One region of the Clostridium sp. CTA-17 genome, then DNA from elsewhere that is predicted to be linked to it. Evidence: predicted binding sites of a transcription regulator. Region 1 holds the regulator's gene; the other holds the start of a gene.

Evidence for each region. Region 1 encodes HrcA, which represses chaperone genes, less so after heat shock. Its sites were predicted from a motif close to TGTTAGCACTCNNNNNNNNNGAGTGCTAACA; they were not measured.
Region 2: groES (co-chaperone GroES) is a predicted target of HrcA. The motif match lies at 1,357-1,387, and genes of this name have one in related genera.

The regions. Positions count from the first base shown of each region.
Region 1 covers NZ_BAAABF010000004.1:85,150-92,108, forward strand. Annotated here, with positions in the region: gene dnaK (molecular chaperone DnaK) at 39-1,898, opposite strand; gene grpE (nucleotide exchange factor GrpE) at 1,955-2,581, opposite strand; gene hrcA (heat-inducible transcriptional repressor HrcA) at 2,612-3,631, opposite strand; gene hemW (radical SAM family heme chaperone HemW) at 3,828-4,961, opposite strand; gene ACYUCG_RS08595 (hypothetical protein) at 5,212-5,481, opposite strand; gene lepA (translation elongation factor 4) at 5,740-6,959, opposite strand, start outside.
Region 2 covers NZ_BAAABF010000008.1:115,623-122,581, forward strand. Annotated here, with positions in the region: gene ACYUCG_RS12720 (HNH endonuclease) at 1-251, opposite strand, end outside; gene ACYUCG_RS12725 (TIGR01906 family membrane protein) at 400-1,050, opposite strand; gene groES (co-chaperone GroES) at 1,423-1,707, shown strand; gene groL (chaperonin GroEL) at 1,762-3,381, shown strand; gene ACYUCG_RS12740 (type II secretion system protein) at 4,052-4,471, shown strand; gene ACYUCG_RS12745 (prepilin peptidase) at 4,748-5,491, shown strand; gene ACYUCG_RS12750 (GspE/PulE family protein) at 5,564-6,959, shown strand, end outside.

The DNA of each region.
Region 1 (6,959 bases):
TTATATCAAAGCTTTAAGTCTTGTGATAGTTTTAATTATTATTTATCATCTTGAACTTCGAAATCAGCGTCTACAACATTGTCATCGTTGTTGTTTGTAGCACCTGCTCCAGCATTAGCTCCACCCATGTTGTTTGGATCGAATCCTTGACCTTGTGCTCCACCATTTTGTTGGTATAATTTTTCTGATACTTTGTAGAATGCTTGAGTTAAATCTTCCATAGCTTTCTTGATAGCTTCTATATCGTCACCATCTTTAACTTTTTTAACTTCTTCGATTTTAGCTTCTATTTCTGATTTTTCTTCAGCTGAAACTTTATCGCCAAGTTCATTTAAAGTTTTTTCTGTTTGGTAAACAGTTTGCTCAGCATTGTTTTTAACTTCTATAGCTTCTTTTCTCTTCTTATCTTCTTCAGCAAATTGTTCTGCTTCTTTTACAGCCTTATCTATTTCAGCATCGCTTAAGTTAGTTGAAGCTGTGATTGTAATGTTAGCTTCTTTTCCAGTAGCTTTATCAGTTGCTGAAACTTTAACTATACCATTAGCATCTATATCGAAAGCAACTTCTATTTGAGGGATTCCTCTTGGAGCTGGAGCAATTCCTGATAGAGTAAATCTACCTAAAGTTTTGTTATCAGCTGCCATTTGTCTTTCACCTTGTACTACGTGAATTTCAACTGAAGTTTGGTTATCTGCTGCAGTTGAGAATATTTGACTCTTTCTTGCAGGGATAGTTGTATTTCTTTCGATTAATGGAGTTGCAACTCCTCCTAAAGTTTCGATTCCTAATGTTAATGGAGTAACATCTAATAATAATACGTCTTTAACATCACCAGTTAATACACCAGCTTGGATAGCAGCACCCATTGCTACACACTCATCTGGGTTAACTCCTTTTGAAGGTTCTTTTCCAGTGAAGTTTTTAACAGCTTCTTGAACTGCTGGTATTCTTGTTGATCCACCAACTAAGATTACTTTATCTATATCATTTAATGAAACATTACCTGATTTTAAGGCTTCTTTCATTATGTTGATTGTTCTTTCAACTAAGTCATGAGTTAATTCATTGAATTTAGCTCTTGTTAATGTCATATCTATGTGTTTTGGACCAGTTGCATCAGCAGTGATGAATGGTAAGTTGATTAATGTTTGAGTTGATGATGATAACTCAATTTTAGCTTTTTCAGCAGCTTCTTTTAATCTTTGAAGAGCCATTTTATCTTGTCTTAAATCAATTCCGTTTTGAGCTTTAAAGTCTTCTGCTATATAGTCTATAATTCTTTGGTCGAAGTCATCTCCACCTAATCTAGCATCTCCGTTTGTTGATACAACTTCAAATACTCCATCTCCTAAATCTAAGATAGATACGTCGAAAGTACCACCACCTAGGTCATATACTAAGATTTTGTGAGCACTATCCATTTTATCTAATCCATAAGCTAATGATGCAGCTGTTGGTTCGTTGATTATTCTCTTAACATCTAAACCAGCTATTCTACCAGCATCCTTAGTTGCTTGTCTTTCAGCATCATTGAAGTAAGCTGGAACTGTGATAACAGCTTCTGTTACTTTTTCTCCTAAATAAGCTTCTGCATCTGCTTTTAATTTTTGAAGTATCATTGCTGATATTTCTTGTGGTGTATAATCTTTTCCATCTATATTAACTTTATAGTCAGTTCCCATATGTCTTTTTATTGACATTATTGTTTTGTCAGGATTTGTTATTGCTTGTCTTTTAGCAACTTGACCTACTAATCTTTCTCCATTTGCTTGGAATGAAACTACTGATGGAGTTGTTCTAGCACCTTCTGAGTTAGTGATAACTACTGGTTCTCCACCTTCCATAACAGCTACGCATGAATTTGTTGTTCCTAAATCTATACCGATTATTTTACTCATTGTTAATTCCTCCTCTAACAATATCTATAATTTAAACCTGTTAAATGCTAATTAAATTATTTAGTTACAGTTACCATTGAATGTCTGATAACCTTATCCCCTCTCTTGTATCCTTTTTGGAATACTTGAGCTACTTGATTTGGCTCTGCGCCTTCTTGTTCCACAACCATCATTGCTTGATGTAATTCTGGATCAAAACCATTTTCTGTAGATATTTCTTCAACTTGAAGTTTTTCTAAAGCATCCTCAAATTGTCTTACTGTCATTTCAACACCTTTTTTAAGATCTTCAACAGTTCCATCTACAGCTAAGGCTCTTTCTAAGTTATCTAATACTGGAAGCATTTTGATTAAAACATCTTCACATGCATCAGTATATATTCTTTCTTTTTCTTTATCTGTTCTTTTTCTGTAATTTTCATACTCTGCAGATATTCTTAATAATCTATCTTTTAAGGCCTCTAATTCATTTTCTAATTTCTTTGTTTTACTTTTAAACATAGTATTTTCTTCCTTTAAAGCCTTTAATTCTTCAAAATCAATAACTTTTTCATCAGCCTTAATATCTTCTGAAACTTCTTCTACCTCTTCATCAATATTAGGATTTTCAGCTTTTGTTTCGTTATCTAATTCTTCTTGGATATTTTCCTTTAACTCTTCGTTAAAATCTTTATTATCCACCATAAAGCAGCCACACCTCTTCTCTTTTTTTACTTACTTATTCTTTAAAGTTTCATTTAACTCTTTCATAACTTCAGTCATGATTGATAAGACTTTAGAATAATTTATTCTTCTAGGACCTATTAAAGCTATTGTACCTAAAGATCTATCTCCTACATGATATCCAGCTGATATTATTGAACATTCCTTTGCTTCTGGTACAAATATTTCATCACCTATCTTTACAGTCATATCATCACTATCACTTATAAGTTCTGAAATACTTTTTTTATCATGTAAAAGTTCTAAAATCTCCTTAGCTTTGTGAATATTATTATATTCAGGATAATTAAATATATTAATTGTTCCTTCTAAGAATACCTCAGAAGTTTCATCACCTTTTAAACTCTCATAAAGAGCAGGTAAAACTGCATTTACTATATCTTCATATCCGCTTAAAGCTCTATTGAGATTACTAATAACCTCTAAGTTTATTTGCTCAATAGTAAGGTTTTTAAGCCTTTCAGTTATTATCTTACTAATTTTAATAAGTTCTTCAGATATAGGAACACTCTTTACTTTTATGACTGTATTTCTTATTACACCATTATCAGTTACTAAAACACATAAAATACTTACATCATCAACTTTTAAAAGTTGAATTGATTTTACAAAGCTCTTATGTACTGAGGGTGCTTTGACTATACAAGTCATTTTAGTAAGTTCCGATAGAAGAGCACTAGTTTGTTTGATTATTTTATCAACTTCGTACAAGGTACCATCTATTATTGAATTTCTAATAAGCCCTTCCTCTTCAGAGGATAATCTTTCGAATTCAATCATTCTATCAACATATAATCTATATCCTCTGCTTGATGGAATTCTTCCTGCCGAAGTATGAGGCTGTTCTAAAAATCCCATTTCTTCTAAGTCAGCCATTTCATTTCTTATAGTAGCTGAACTTACTCCAAGATTATACTTTTTAGCGATAGTTCTTGAACCAACGGGCTCTCCAGTTGATATATAGTCTTGAATTATAGCTCTTAATATTTGAAGCTTTCTATCGTCTATCACTAATCTCACCTCTTTATTAGCACTCACTCTTAACGAGTGCTAACTAGTACACTATTAATATATTACCTACCAAGTTTTTTGTCAATTCCATTTTTTATCATTTCAAATGAAAATTTCGAATTTTACCTTATTTATTCTTTAATATCTTTATTTTTCTTTTATTTGCTTTAATTTATACCATAACCTATTTTAAATTTTATAATAGAAAATCAGCCATTATTACATTGGATATTTCTATGCCTTTTTCACTTAGAAAAATTCTTCCTGACTCCCTTATTAAAAGCCCTTCATCTATATACTTATTTAGTATTTCTCCATAAACATCATTTATATTCATACCAAATCTCTTTTTAAATTCATTTTCATCTATTCCATTAATTTTTCTAAGCCCCATAAACATAAATTCTTCCATATTATCATTTTTTGAATTATTTATTATTTCTTCTACGGCTTCTCCCTTCTCATTAATAGAATTTATATATTCCTCAACACTACTTATGTTTTTAATTCTTTTCCCATTAATATAAGAAGCAGCTGCTGACCCTACTCCTATCCAGTTATCCATATTCCAATATGCTAAATTATGTCTACATTCTTTTCCCTCTTTAGCATAATTAGAAATCTCATATTGATTAAATCCATTTTCCTCTAAAATTTCTTTTGCTAAGTGGTACATTTTTCTCTCTTCTTCTTCAGTTGGTAGTTTTAACTTATCATTTTCATATAAATTATAAAAAGCAGTTCCCTCTTCTATAATTAGACTATATGCTGATATATGAGCTGACTCTAAAGATATTATCTCTCTTAAAGTCTCTTCCCATTCATTTAATCTTTGATTGGGTAATCCAAACATTAAATCAACATTTATGTTATTAAAGCCAACCTTTTTTGCTAATAAAAAGTTTTCTTTAAAGGTTTTATAGTTATGTATTCTTCCCAGTCCTTTAAGAAGATTATCCTGCTTAGCTTGAAGCCCCATACTGATTCTATTTACACCATACTTCTTCATGACTTCTAGCTTTTCTTCTGTTAAGTTTCCTGGATTACACTCCATAGAGTACTCTATATCTTTTGCCATATTAAGTTTAGCTATTTCTTTTAATAAACATTCTAATTCATTAGATTCTAAAACACTTGGTGTTCCCCCTCCAATAAATATAGTGTTTATTTCTAGATTATTATGTTTCTCTCTTAAATTTATTATTTCCTTATTTAGAGCTTCTATATAGGCCTTTCTTAAATGATCTTTCCTGGCAAAGGAAGGAAAATCACAATAAAGACACTTTTGTGCACAAAAAGGAATGTGTATATATAAGGAAATTTTATCCATAGTTAATTACCTCCATGTAAAATAAATAAACTTTACAACTAATATAAAATAAATTTTTTTAATTAAATATAATCTATTAATTATGAGTCTTTCTTTCATATTACAATAAAAAAAGTCATGAGTGAATAAACCCATGACTTTTATATGATTCTTTCACAAAATTAAATATCTACCTTTAGATAAAACTAAAATTTTAAACTTTAATATTAATATTCCTATTAAAATAAGTTTACTCAAAATATTTTTAGCTTTATATCTCTCTTAAATTTATATTTATAGCATTGTGAACTAATAAATCTCTTTGAACTTCTATAATTGAAGTGTTTATTACTTCACCTTCTAAATTTATCTCTAAATCACTATGATCTCCATGCTTAGCTAGAAACTTATCTAAGTCAGAAATTTTAACACTAATAGAAATATTATCTCCATTTTTTCTATTTATAACACCAGTTGCCTTCCCATTATTTCTAAATTTTCTACACTTAATTTTAACATCTCTTTTATTAGCATCTAACATAATAATACCTCTCCTCTACATAATTTTTATTAATTTACTATAAATATATTGAGGAGATTTCTTTTTAATGACTAAATAAAAAATATTTATTTTAGAAATTTAAATTAAATGTATCTAAAAATAAGCTAACTCTAAAAGATTTAAAAACCTTTGTAAAGTTAACAAAAAAATTTAATTACTGTTATTAATGGTTTAAAAACAAAAGGCAATGATGAATACTTAATACTGTTCATCATTGCCTCTATATAAAGAATTTAATTAGTCCACTTTTAAAACTGACATGAATGCTTCTTGAGGAACTTCAACTGTTCCTAATTGTCTCATTCTCTTCTTACCTTCTTTTTGTTTTTCAAGAAGTTTTTTCTTTCTTGAAATATCTCCACCATAACACTTAGCTAATACGTCTTTTCTCATAGCTTTAACAGTTTCTCTAGCTATAATTTTTGAACCTACAGCTGCTTGAATTGGAACTTCAAACATGTGTCTTGGAATGATTTCTTTAAGTTTTTCAGCTATAGCTCTACCTCTTTGATAAGCCTTAACTTCTGGAACTATCATAGATAAAGCATCTACATTGTCTCCATTTAATAAAATATCTAACTTAACAAGTTTTGATTGCTCATATCCTTTTAATTCATAATCTAATGAAGCATATCCTCTTGTTTTTGATTTAAGAGTATCGAAGAAGTCATATACTATTTCATTTAATGGAATTTCATAATGTATAACAACTCTTGTTTCCTCTAAGTATTGCATATCTATGAATTTACCTCTTCTATCTTGGCATAATTCCATTACAGCTCCAGTGTAATCAGTTGGAGTTATAATTGAAGCCTTAACAACAGGCTCTTCCATGTATGCAATCTCTGTCATTGGAGGAAGGTTTGTTGGGTTTGTTAAATCAAAAGATTCTCCATTTGTCTTAGTTACTTTGTATATAACTGATGGTGCAGTTGTAATTATATCTAAGTTAAATTCTCTTTCAACTCTCTCTTGAATTATTTCCATGTGTAATAATCCTAAGAATCCACATCTAAATCCAAATCCTAAAGCTACTGATGTTTCCGGTTCAAATGATAATGCAGCATCATTTATTTGAAGCTTTTCTAATGCTTCTTTTAATTCTTCATACTTAGCTCCATCAACTGGGTATATACCTGAGTAAACCATTGGTATAGCTGGTTTGTATCCTGGTAAGGCCTCCTCTGTTGGTCTAGCTGCCTCTGTTACAGTATCACCTACTCTAGCATCTCTAACATTCTTTATTGAAGCTGTTATATATCCAACTTCCCCTGCACTTAATCCTTCTTTTAAAGGCATTAAAGCTGGTGTAAATACTCCAGTCTCAACTACTTCATAAACCTTATCTGTTGACATTAGTTTAATTTTTGTTCCTGGTTTAACTTTACCATCTTTAACTCTTATATGACATACAACTCCTTTGTAACTATCATAGTATGAGTCAAATATTAAAGCCT
Region 2 (6,959 bases), on a different contig from region 1:
TCACCAGGTTGCTTTTTTATGAATTTTAAGTAACGCTTAATTTTTTCATCATTTTTAAGTCTTGGAAGAGAATTAAGTCTAACAGCCAATTCATAGTTACTATATAAAGCATGTACTTGTTTATGACAAGGTACACAAAGCCAAGTTGTTTCATCAAATCTTCCACCTTTTTCGCGAGGAATGAGATGATGTTCTGTGACTTTAGGAACTTTTCTTTCACAAAGAGCACATATATGAGTTTCTTTATTCATATTCATCACACCTTAAATAATTAGAATACTTATAAATATTATAATATATGTATTTAAAATTAAAAAAGCCGTTACTTTAATATTTTGAAAATTTAAGAGGATTTATGCTAAATTTTTAAATTAATCTATTTTATTTTAAATATTATTTTTATTTTAAATGTTTATGTTTTTCTAGAGTATAAAATATTTTAGATATTATTGAAAGTATCATTACTAGAAATAAAATGAAAATTGCTAAAAATAAAAAATAAGATTCAGGCAAAACATTTATTATTGGATCTTTTTTAGGATCAAATATCCAGTAATCATTATTGAAAAATATTTTATGGAATATGGTAAAGACTTTCGAGAAGTTTAAGTAAAAACTTAAGATTAAACTAAGAAATATAAATAAAACTTCATAGAAGAAAATATTTAAAGCTTTTACTGATATTTTTAGTTTGAATTTTTTTGAAAGTATAAATAAAATTATTCCTAAAACTAAGCAAGCTAATCCTATTAAATATATTAAAGAAAAAATTTCTTTAACTTCTAAAAAGTGAAATTCTCCAGTAGGGCTTATTTTAAAATTTTTAAACTTAAGGACTTCTTCTTGGGGAGAATTTAAATAATGAATTATATTATTATAGTCATTTAAAATTTCTTCCTTGCTAAGGTTGTTATACTTAGGGATTCTATTAAGTTTAATAAATAGGGAATAGATTACAGGAGAAATATTTAATGTTACAATAACAGAAAATACTACTGAGCTTATTAGTAAATAAAATGAAAACAATATATCTTTTAAAATCTTAATCATTATTTACTCCTTAAAATAATTATTTTTATTTATTCTAGACTTTTTTATTAAATATTAAACAAAAATACATATTTTAAGAAAAATTTTAGTATTAATTTATAGTATGTAGTGTATTAAGAAATAATAATATGGAAATAAGTAATAAATAGAGATGTATACTAAAAAAAGCAAATTAAAGAAATTTCAAAAGAATAGCAGAAAACTTAAGATAAATTATCTTAAACATAGAAAATAATAATAATATATTCTAAATAAATAAATTTAGTTATTGAATTTACAACTGGTAAATTATATGATAATAGTAAGAATTAGCACTCTATATTGGTGAGTGCTAAATAAAAAATAATTAGCATTTTTAAGGAGGGTTTTTTAATGAGTATTAAACCACTTGGAGACAGGGTTGTTATTAAAAGATTAGAAGCAGAAGAAACTACTAAAAGCGGTATAATAGTTACTGGAACTGCTAAGGAAAGACCACAAGAAGCAGAGGTTGTTGCAGTGGGACCAGGAGCAATAGTTGATGGAAAAAGAACTGAGATGGAAGTTAAAATAGGAGATAAAGTATTATATTCTAAATATGCAGGAACAGAAGTTAAGTTCGAGGGGGAAGAATATACTATCTTAAGACAAGACGATATACTAGCAATAGTTGAATAATTTAAAACTATAAGTGATTTAGATATTCATAATAGATTTGGGAGGTAAGTTAATATGGCTAAAACATTATTATTCGGTGAAGAAGCAAGAAGATCTATGCAAGCTGGTGTAGATAAATTAGCTAACACTGTTAAGGTTACATTAGGACCAAAAGGAAGAAATGTTATTTTAGATAAAAAATTTGGATCACCATTAATAACAAATGATGGGGTTACAATAGCAAGAGAAATTGAACTTGAAGATGCTTATGAAAATATGGGAGCTCAACTTGTAAAAGAAGTAGCTACAAAGACTAATGATGTGGCGGGAGATGGAACTACTACAGCTACATTATTAGCACAAGCCATTATAAGAGAAGGATTAAAAAATGTAACAGCAGGGGCAAATCCTATATTAATAAGAAATGGAATTAAGACTGCGGTTGAAAAAGCTGTAGATGAAATACAAAAAATTTCTAAGCCTGTAAATGGAAAAGAAGACATAGCTAGAGTTGCTGCAATTTCAGCAGCTGATGAAAAAATTGGTAAGTTAATTGCAGATGCTATGGAAAAGGTAGGAAATGAAGGCGTTATAACTGTAGAAGAATCTAAATCAATGGGAACTGAGTTAGATGTTGTTGAAGGTATGCAATTTGATAGAGGATATGTATCAGCTTATATGGTTACTGATACTGAAAAAATGGAAGCTGTCTTAGATAATCCATTAGTATTAATAACAGATAAGAAAATAAGCAATATCCAAGATTTATTACCATTACTTGAGCAAATAGTTCAAGCGGGTAAAAAACTTTTAATAATAGCTGATGACATAGAAGGCGAAGCTATGACAACATTAGTTGTTAATAAATTAAGAGGAACATTTACTTGTGTTGCAGTTAAAGCACCTGGATTTGGTGATAGAAGAAAAGAAATGTTACAAGATATAGCTACTTTAACAGGAGGAGTTGTTATATCTGATGAAGTAGGTGGAGATTTAAAAGAAGCTACATTAGATATGCTTGGAGAAGCTGAAAGTGTTAAGGTAACTAAAGAAAGTACTACAATAGTTAATGGAAGAGGAAACTCAGAAGAGATTAAAAATAGAATTAACCAAATAAAAATGCAATTAGAAGCTACTACTTCTGAATTTGACAAAGAAAAATTACAAGAAAGATTAGCAAAATTAGCAGGTGGAGTTGCAGTGGTTAAGGTTGGAGCTGCCACAGAAACAGAGCTTAAGGAAAGTAAGCTAAGAATAGAGGATGCTTTAGCAGCTACAAAGGCAGCTGTTGAAGAAGGAATAGTTCCAGGTGGTGGAACAGCTTACGTAAATGTAATAAATGAAGTTGCAAAATTAACTTCTGATATACAAGATGAACAAGTTGGTATAAATATAATTGTAAGATCTTTAGAAGAGCCTATGAGACAAATAGCTCATAACGCAGGACTAGAAGGTTCAGTTATAATAGAAAAAGTTAAAAATAGTGATGCAGGAGTAGGCTTTGACGCTTTAAGAGGAGAATATAAAGACATGATTAAAGCAGGAATAGTTGATCCAACTAAGGTTACAAGATCAGCTCTTCAAAATGCAGCATCAGTAGCATCAACATTCTTAACAACAGAAGCAGCTGTAGCAGATATTCCAGAAAAAGAAATGCCTCAAGGTGCAGGTATGGGAATGGACGGAATGTATTAATAAAAGAAGGATAAAAAGGATGACTTAACTGTCATCCTTTTTTTATTTACTTTTATATTGAAAATAATTACATAAGATGATTAATTTGGTTTAAATGTCGAAAAAGTGATTGAAAAGTTTATGAAAATAGGGTATTTAGAAATTAATTGTAATTAAAAGTATTAATTTTAAGTTTTTAATTGGTATAAAAAATATATATTAAAAAAAATAAAAAACATTGTATTATTTTGTAGACAACTGGGAAAAAATGTGTTATTATAAATACATAAATTACAAATGATCTTTGAAGAACAAAAGAATTATAAACACTAAAGATAAGATAATGACTAACAAATGAATTCATAGAACGAAAGATATTAAAGTTACATATGAGTGAAGTTTGAAGATAGCTTTTGCTATTAAAACAAAAGACATTAGAGAAATACGAAAGAATTTATAGAGTACTTAAGTAAGTTAGAATAAACAAAAGATTTAAAAAAACCAAAGATTTTAAGATAACTTAAGACTTTAAATAACATAAGAAATTAAATATACAAATGATATATAAAAAGAGATTCTTTTAAAGAATCTCTTTTTTTGTGCATATAAATGGTAAAAATGTCCATAATCCTAATATAAATCTAAAGTTAAAGATTTTTTAACTTTAAAAAATATAAAGGGAGGACTATAAATGTCATTAATAAAAATAAGTTTAATGCTTAGAAAAAGAAATGAACGTAAAAGAAATAAGAAAGGTGGATTCACATTAATAGAATTAACTGTTGTTTTAGCTATTATGGCTATAATTTTAACAGTTATAGCTCCAAATTTCTCATCTGTTAAAGATAGTGCTAAGACAAAAGTAGATCAACAAAATTGTGCTGCTATTGAAAGATCTGTGGAAATGTTGTTAGCGGAAGATGTAATTTCAAGTAATGTAAAAAATATAAATATAACCTTAGATGATGGAAAGATAGAATTTAAGGGGATAAGTGGTGAAAGTGAAAATAAGTTAAAGGATTTACTTGAAGATTTAGATAAGCCTCAAAATGGAAACTCTTATAATGTAAATATAGAAAATGGAAGAAAAGTTACAGTGTCTATAGTATAAATATACTTTAATTAAAGTAATTTTATAGGGGCTGTATAAAATATAATAATAAAAATTATTTTGCTACACGCCCTTATTTTTTAGGATTTCAAAAGATATAATTTAATCATTTATTAAGTACTATTTAAGAATAATATTAAATAATTAAAAAAATTAAATTATTAGTATAATGATTAAAAAAGCTTAATCAAAAATATTTACAAAAAATTTCAAGATGTTTATAATGGTTATGAAATATTAATAAATAATTCATTTTTGAATAATTTTGGAGGAAATGTGTCTATAATATTTTTTTTATTTGGATTAATAATTGGAAGTTTTTTGAATGTGTGTATTTTTAGAATTCCTGCAGGGGAGTCTATAGCATTTCCGCCTTCACATTGTGGTACATGCAAAAAACAATTAAAGCCTATAGATTTAGTACCTGTTTTTAGTTATTTATTTTTAGGTGGAAAGTGTAGATATTGTAAAAGTAAAATATCTATAAGGTATCCACTAACAGAATTACTTACAGGTTTTCTGTATTTTTGTGTGTATAAATATTATGGTATATCTTTTTTGACAGTTAAGTATATAGTCTTAATTACATTTCTCATAGTAATTTCATTTATAGATTACGATACCCAAGATGTTTACGTGGTTACTACTTATCCAGCTATAATACTTGGGATTATTTTTGCGCTAATAGAAAAGTTTTATTTTGGAGAAAATATTTTAAATTACTTTATAGGATTATTAATATCTGCCTTAGTAATATTTTTAATTAGTAAGTTAACTGGAGCTATGGGGAGTGGAGATATAGAGATACATGCCATAGCAGGAATTTTTTTAGGGTGGAAATTAGCAATAATAAATATATTTTTATCATTTATTATTGGTGGAGTAATAGCAGTATTAGCTATTTTATTTAAACAAAAGAAAAAAGGTGATTATATAGCCTTTGGACCAGCTATAGGAATATCTACTATTATTTTAATATTTTTTGGAAACATAATAATACCAATATATTTTGGATTTTAAAAAGTTTAATATATTAGTTGAAGTTATATAGTTTTATAGTTAAATTTTTTGCTTAAAAAGGAGGCATTTTCTTTGATTAGTTATCAGAAAAAGCGTTTAGGAGATATACTAATTGAATCAGGAAAGCTTACAGAGGATAAGCTTAAAGAAGCGTTATTAATTCAGAAGCAAGTTGGAAAGAGGCTTGGAGAAATCTTAGTTGAACAAAATTTTGTTACTGAAGAGGATATAATAGAAGTTTTAGAAAAACAATTAAATATTGAAAGAGTAAATCTTGAAATTATAAGAATAGATAGAAGAGCTATAAAGATGATTTCAGAAAATGTTTGTAGAAAACATTTGATATTTCCTTATGAAGTGGATGATAATACCATAAAAGTTGCAATGGCAGATCCCTTAGACATAGTTGCAATAGATGATGTTGAGATTTCTACAGGTTTAAATGTGCGCCCTTATATAGCTGTAAAACAATCTATTCAAAGAGCTATAGACATATATTATTCAAACCAAAAGGTTTTATCAGTTGCAGAAGAATTATCAAAAGCTTCTGATGAAGAAAACAATGAACTTAATTTAGACAAAATTGAGGAAATAGATAATTTAGATAATGCTCCTATTGTAAAAATGATAGAGTATGTTATTAAAAATGCAGTTGAGGAAAGGGCTAGTGATATACATATTGAAACTTATGAAAATATATTAAGAATTAGATATAGAATAGATGGTAAGTTACATACAATATCTACTTTGCCAGTAGATACTCTAGCTCCTTTAGTTACTCGTGTTAAGATCCTAGCTAACTTAGATATATCAGAGAAAAGACTTCCTCAAGATGGAAGAATTCTTACTAAGGTTGGAGATAAGCAAATTGATTTAAGAGTATCTATTCTTCCTATGATAACAGGGGAAAAGATAGTTATAAGAATAATAAATAAAGAAAACTTCATAATTTCTAAGGAAGGACTTGGACTAAATAATTTTGAGCTTGCTCTGTTAGACAAAATAACAAAGCATTCTAATGGAATAATTCTTGTTACAGGGCCTACAGGAAGTGGTAAAACCACAACACTTTATACTATTTTAAATGAGCTAAACACAGAAAGTAAAAATATTATTACTGTAGAGGATCCTGTTGAAGTATCAATTGAAGGAATTAACCAAGTTAATGTTAATACTAAAGTTGGCTTAACATTTGCTACAGGATTAAGATCTATATTAAGACAAGACCCTGATACCATAATGGTTGGGGAAATAAGAGATACTGAAACAGCTCAAATAGCGATAAGATCAGCTATTACAGGTCACTTAGTTTTATCAACTTTACATACTAGTGATGCTCCATCTAGTGTTTTAAGATTAGAAGATATGGGAGTTCAAAGATATTTGATTGCAAATGCTATTAAAGGAGTTATAGCTCAAAGACTTGTAAGAAGAATTTGTCCAAATTGTGGACAAACATATGAAGCTA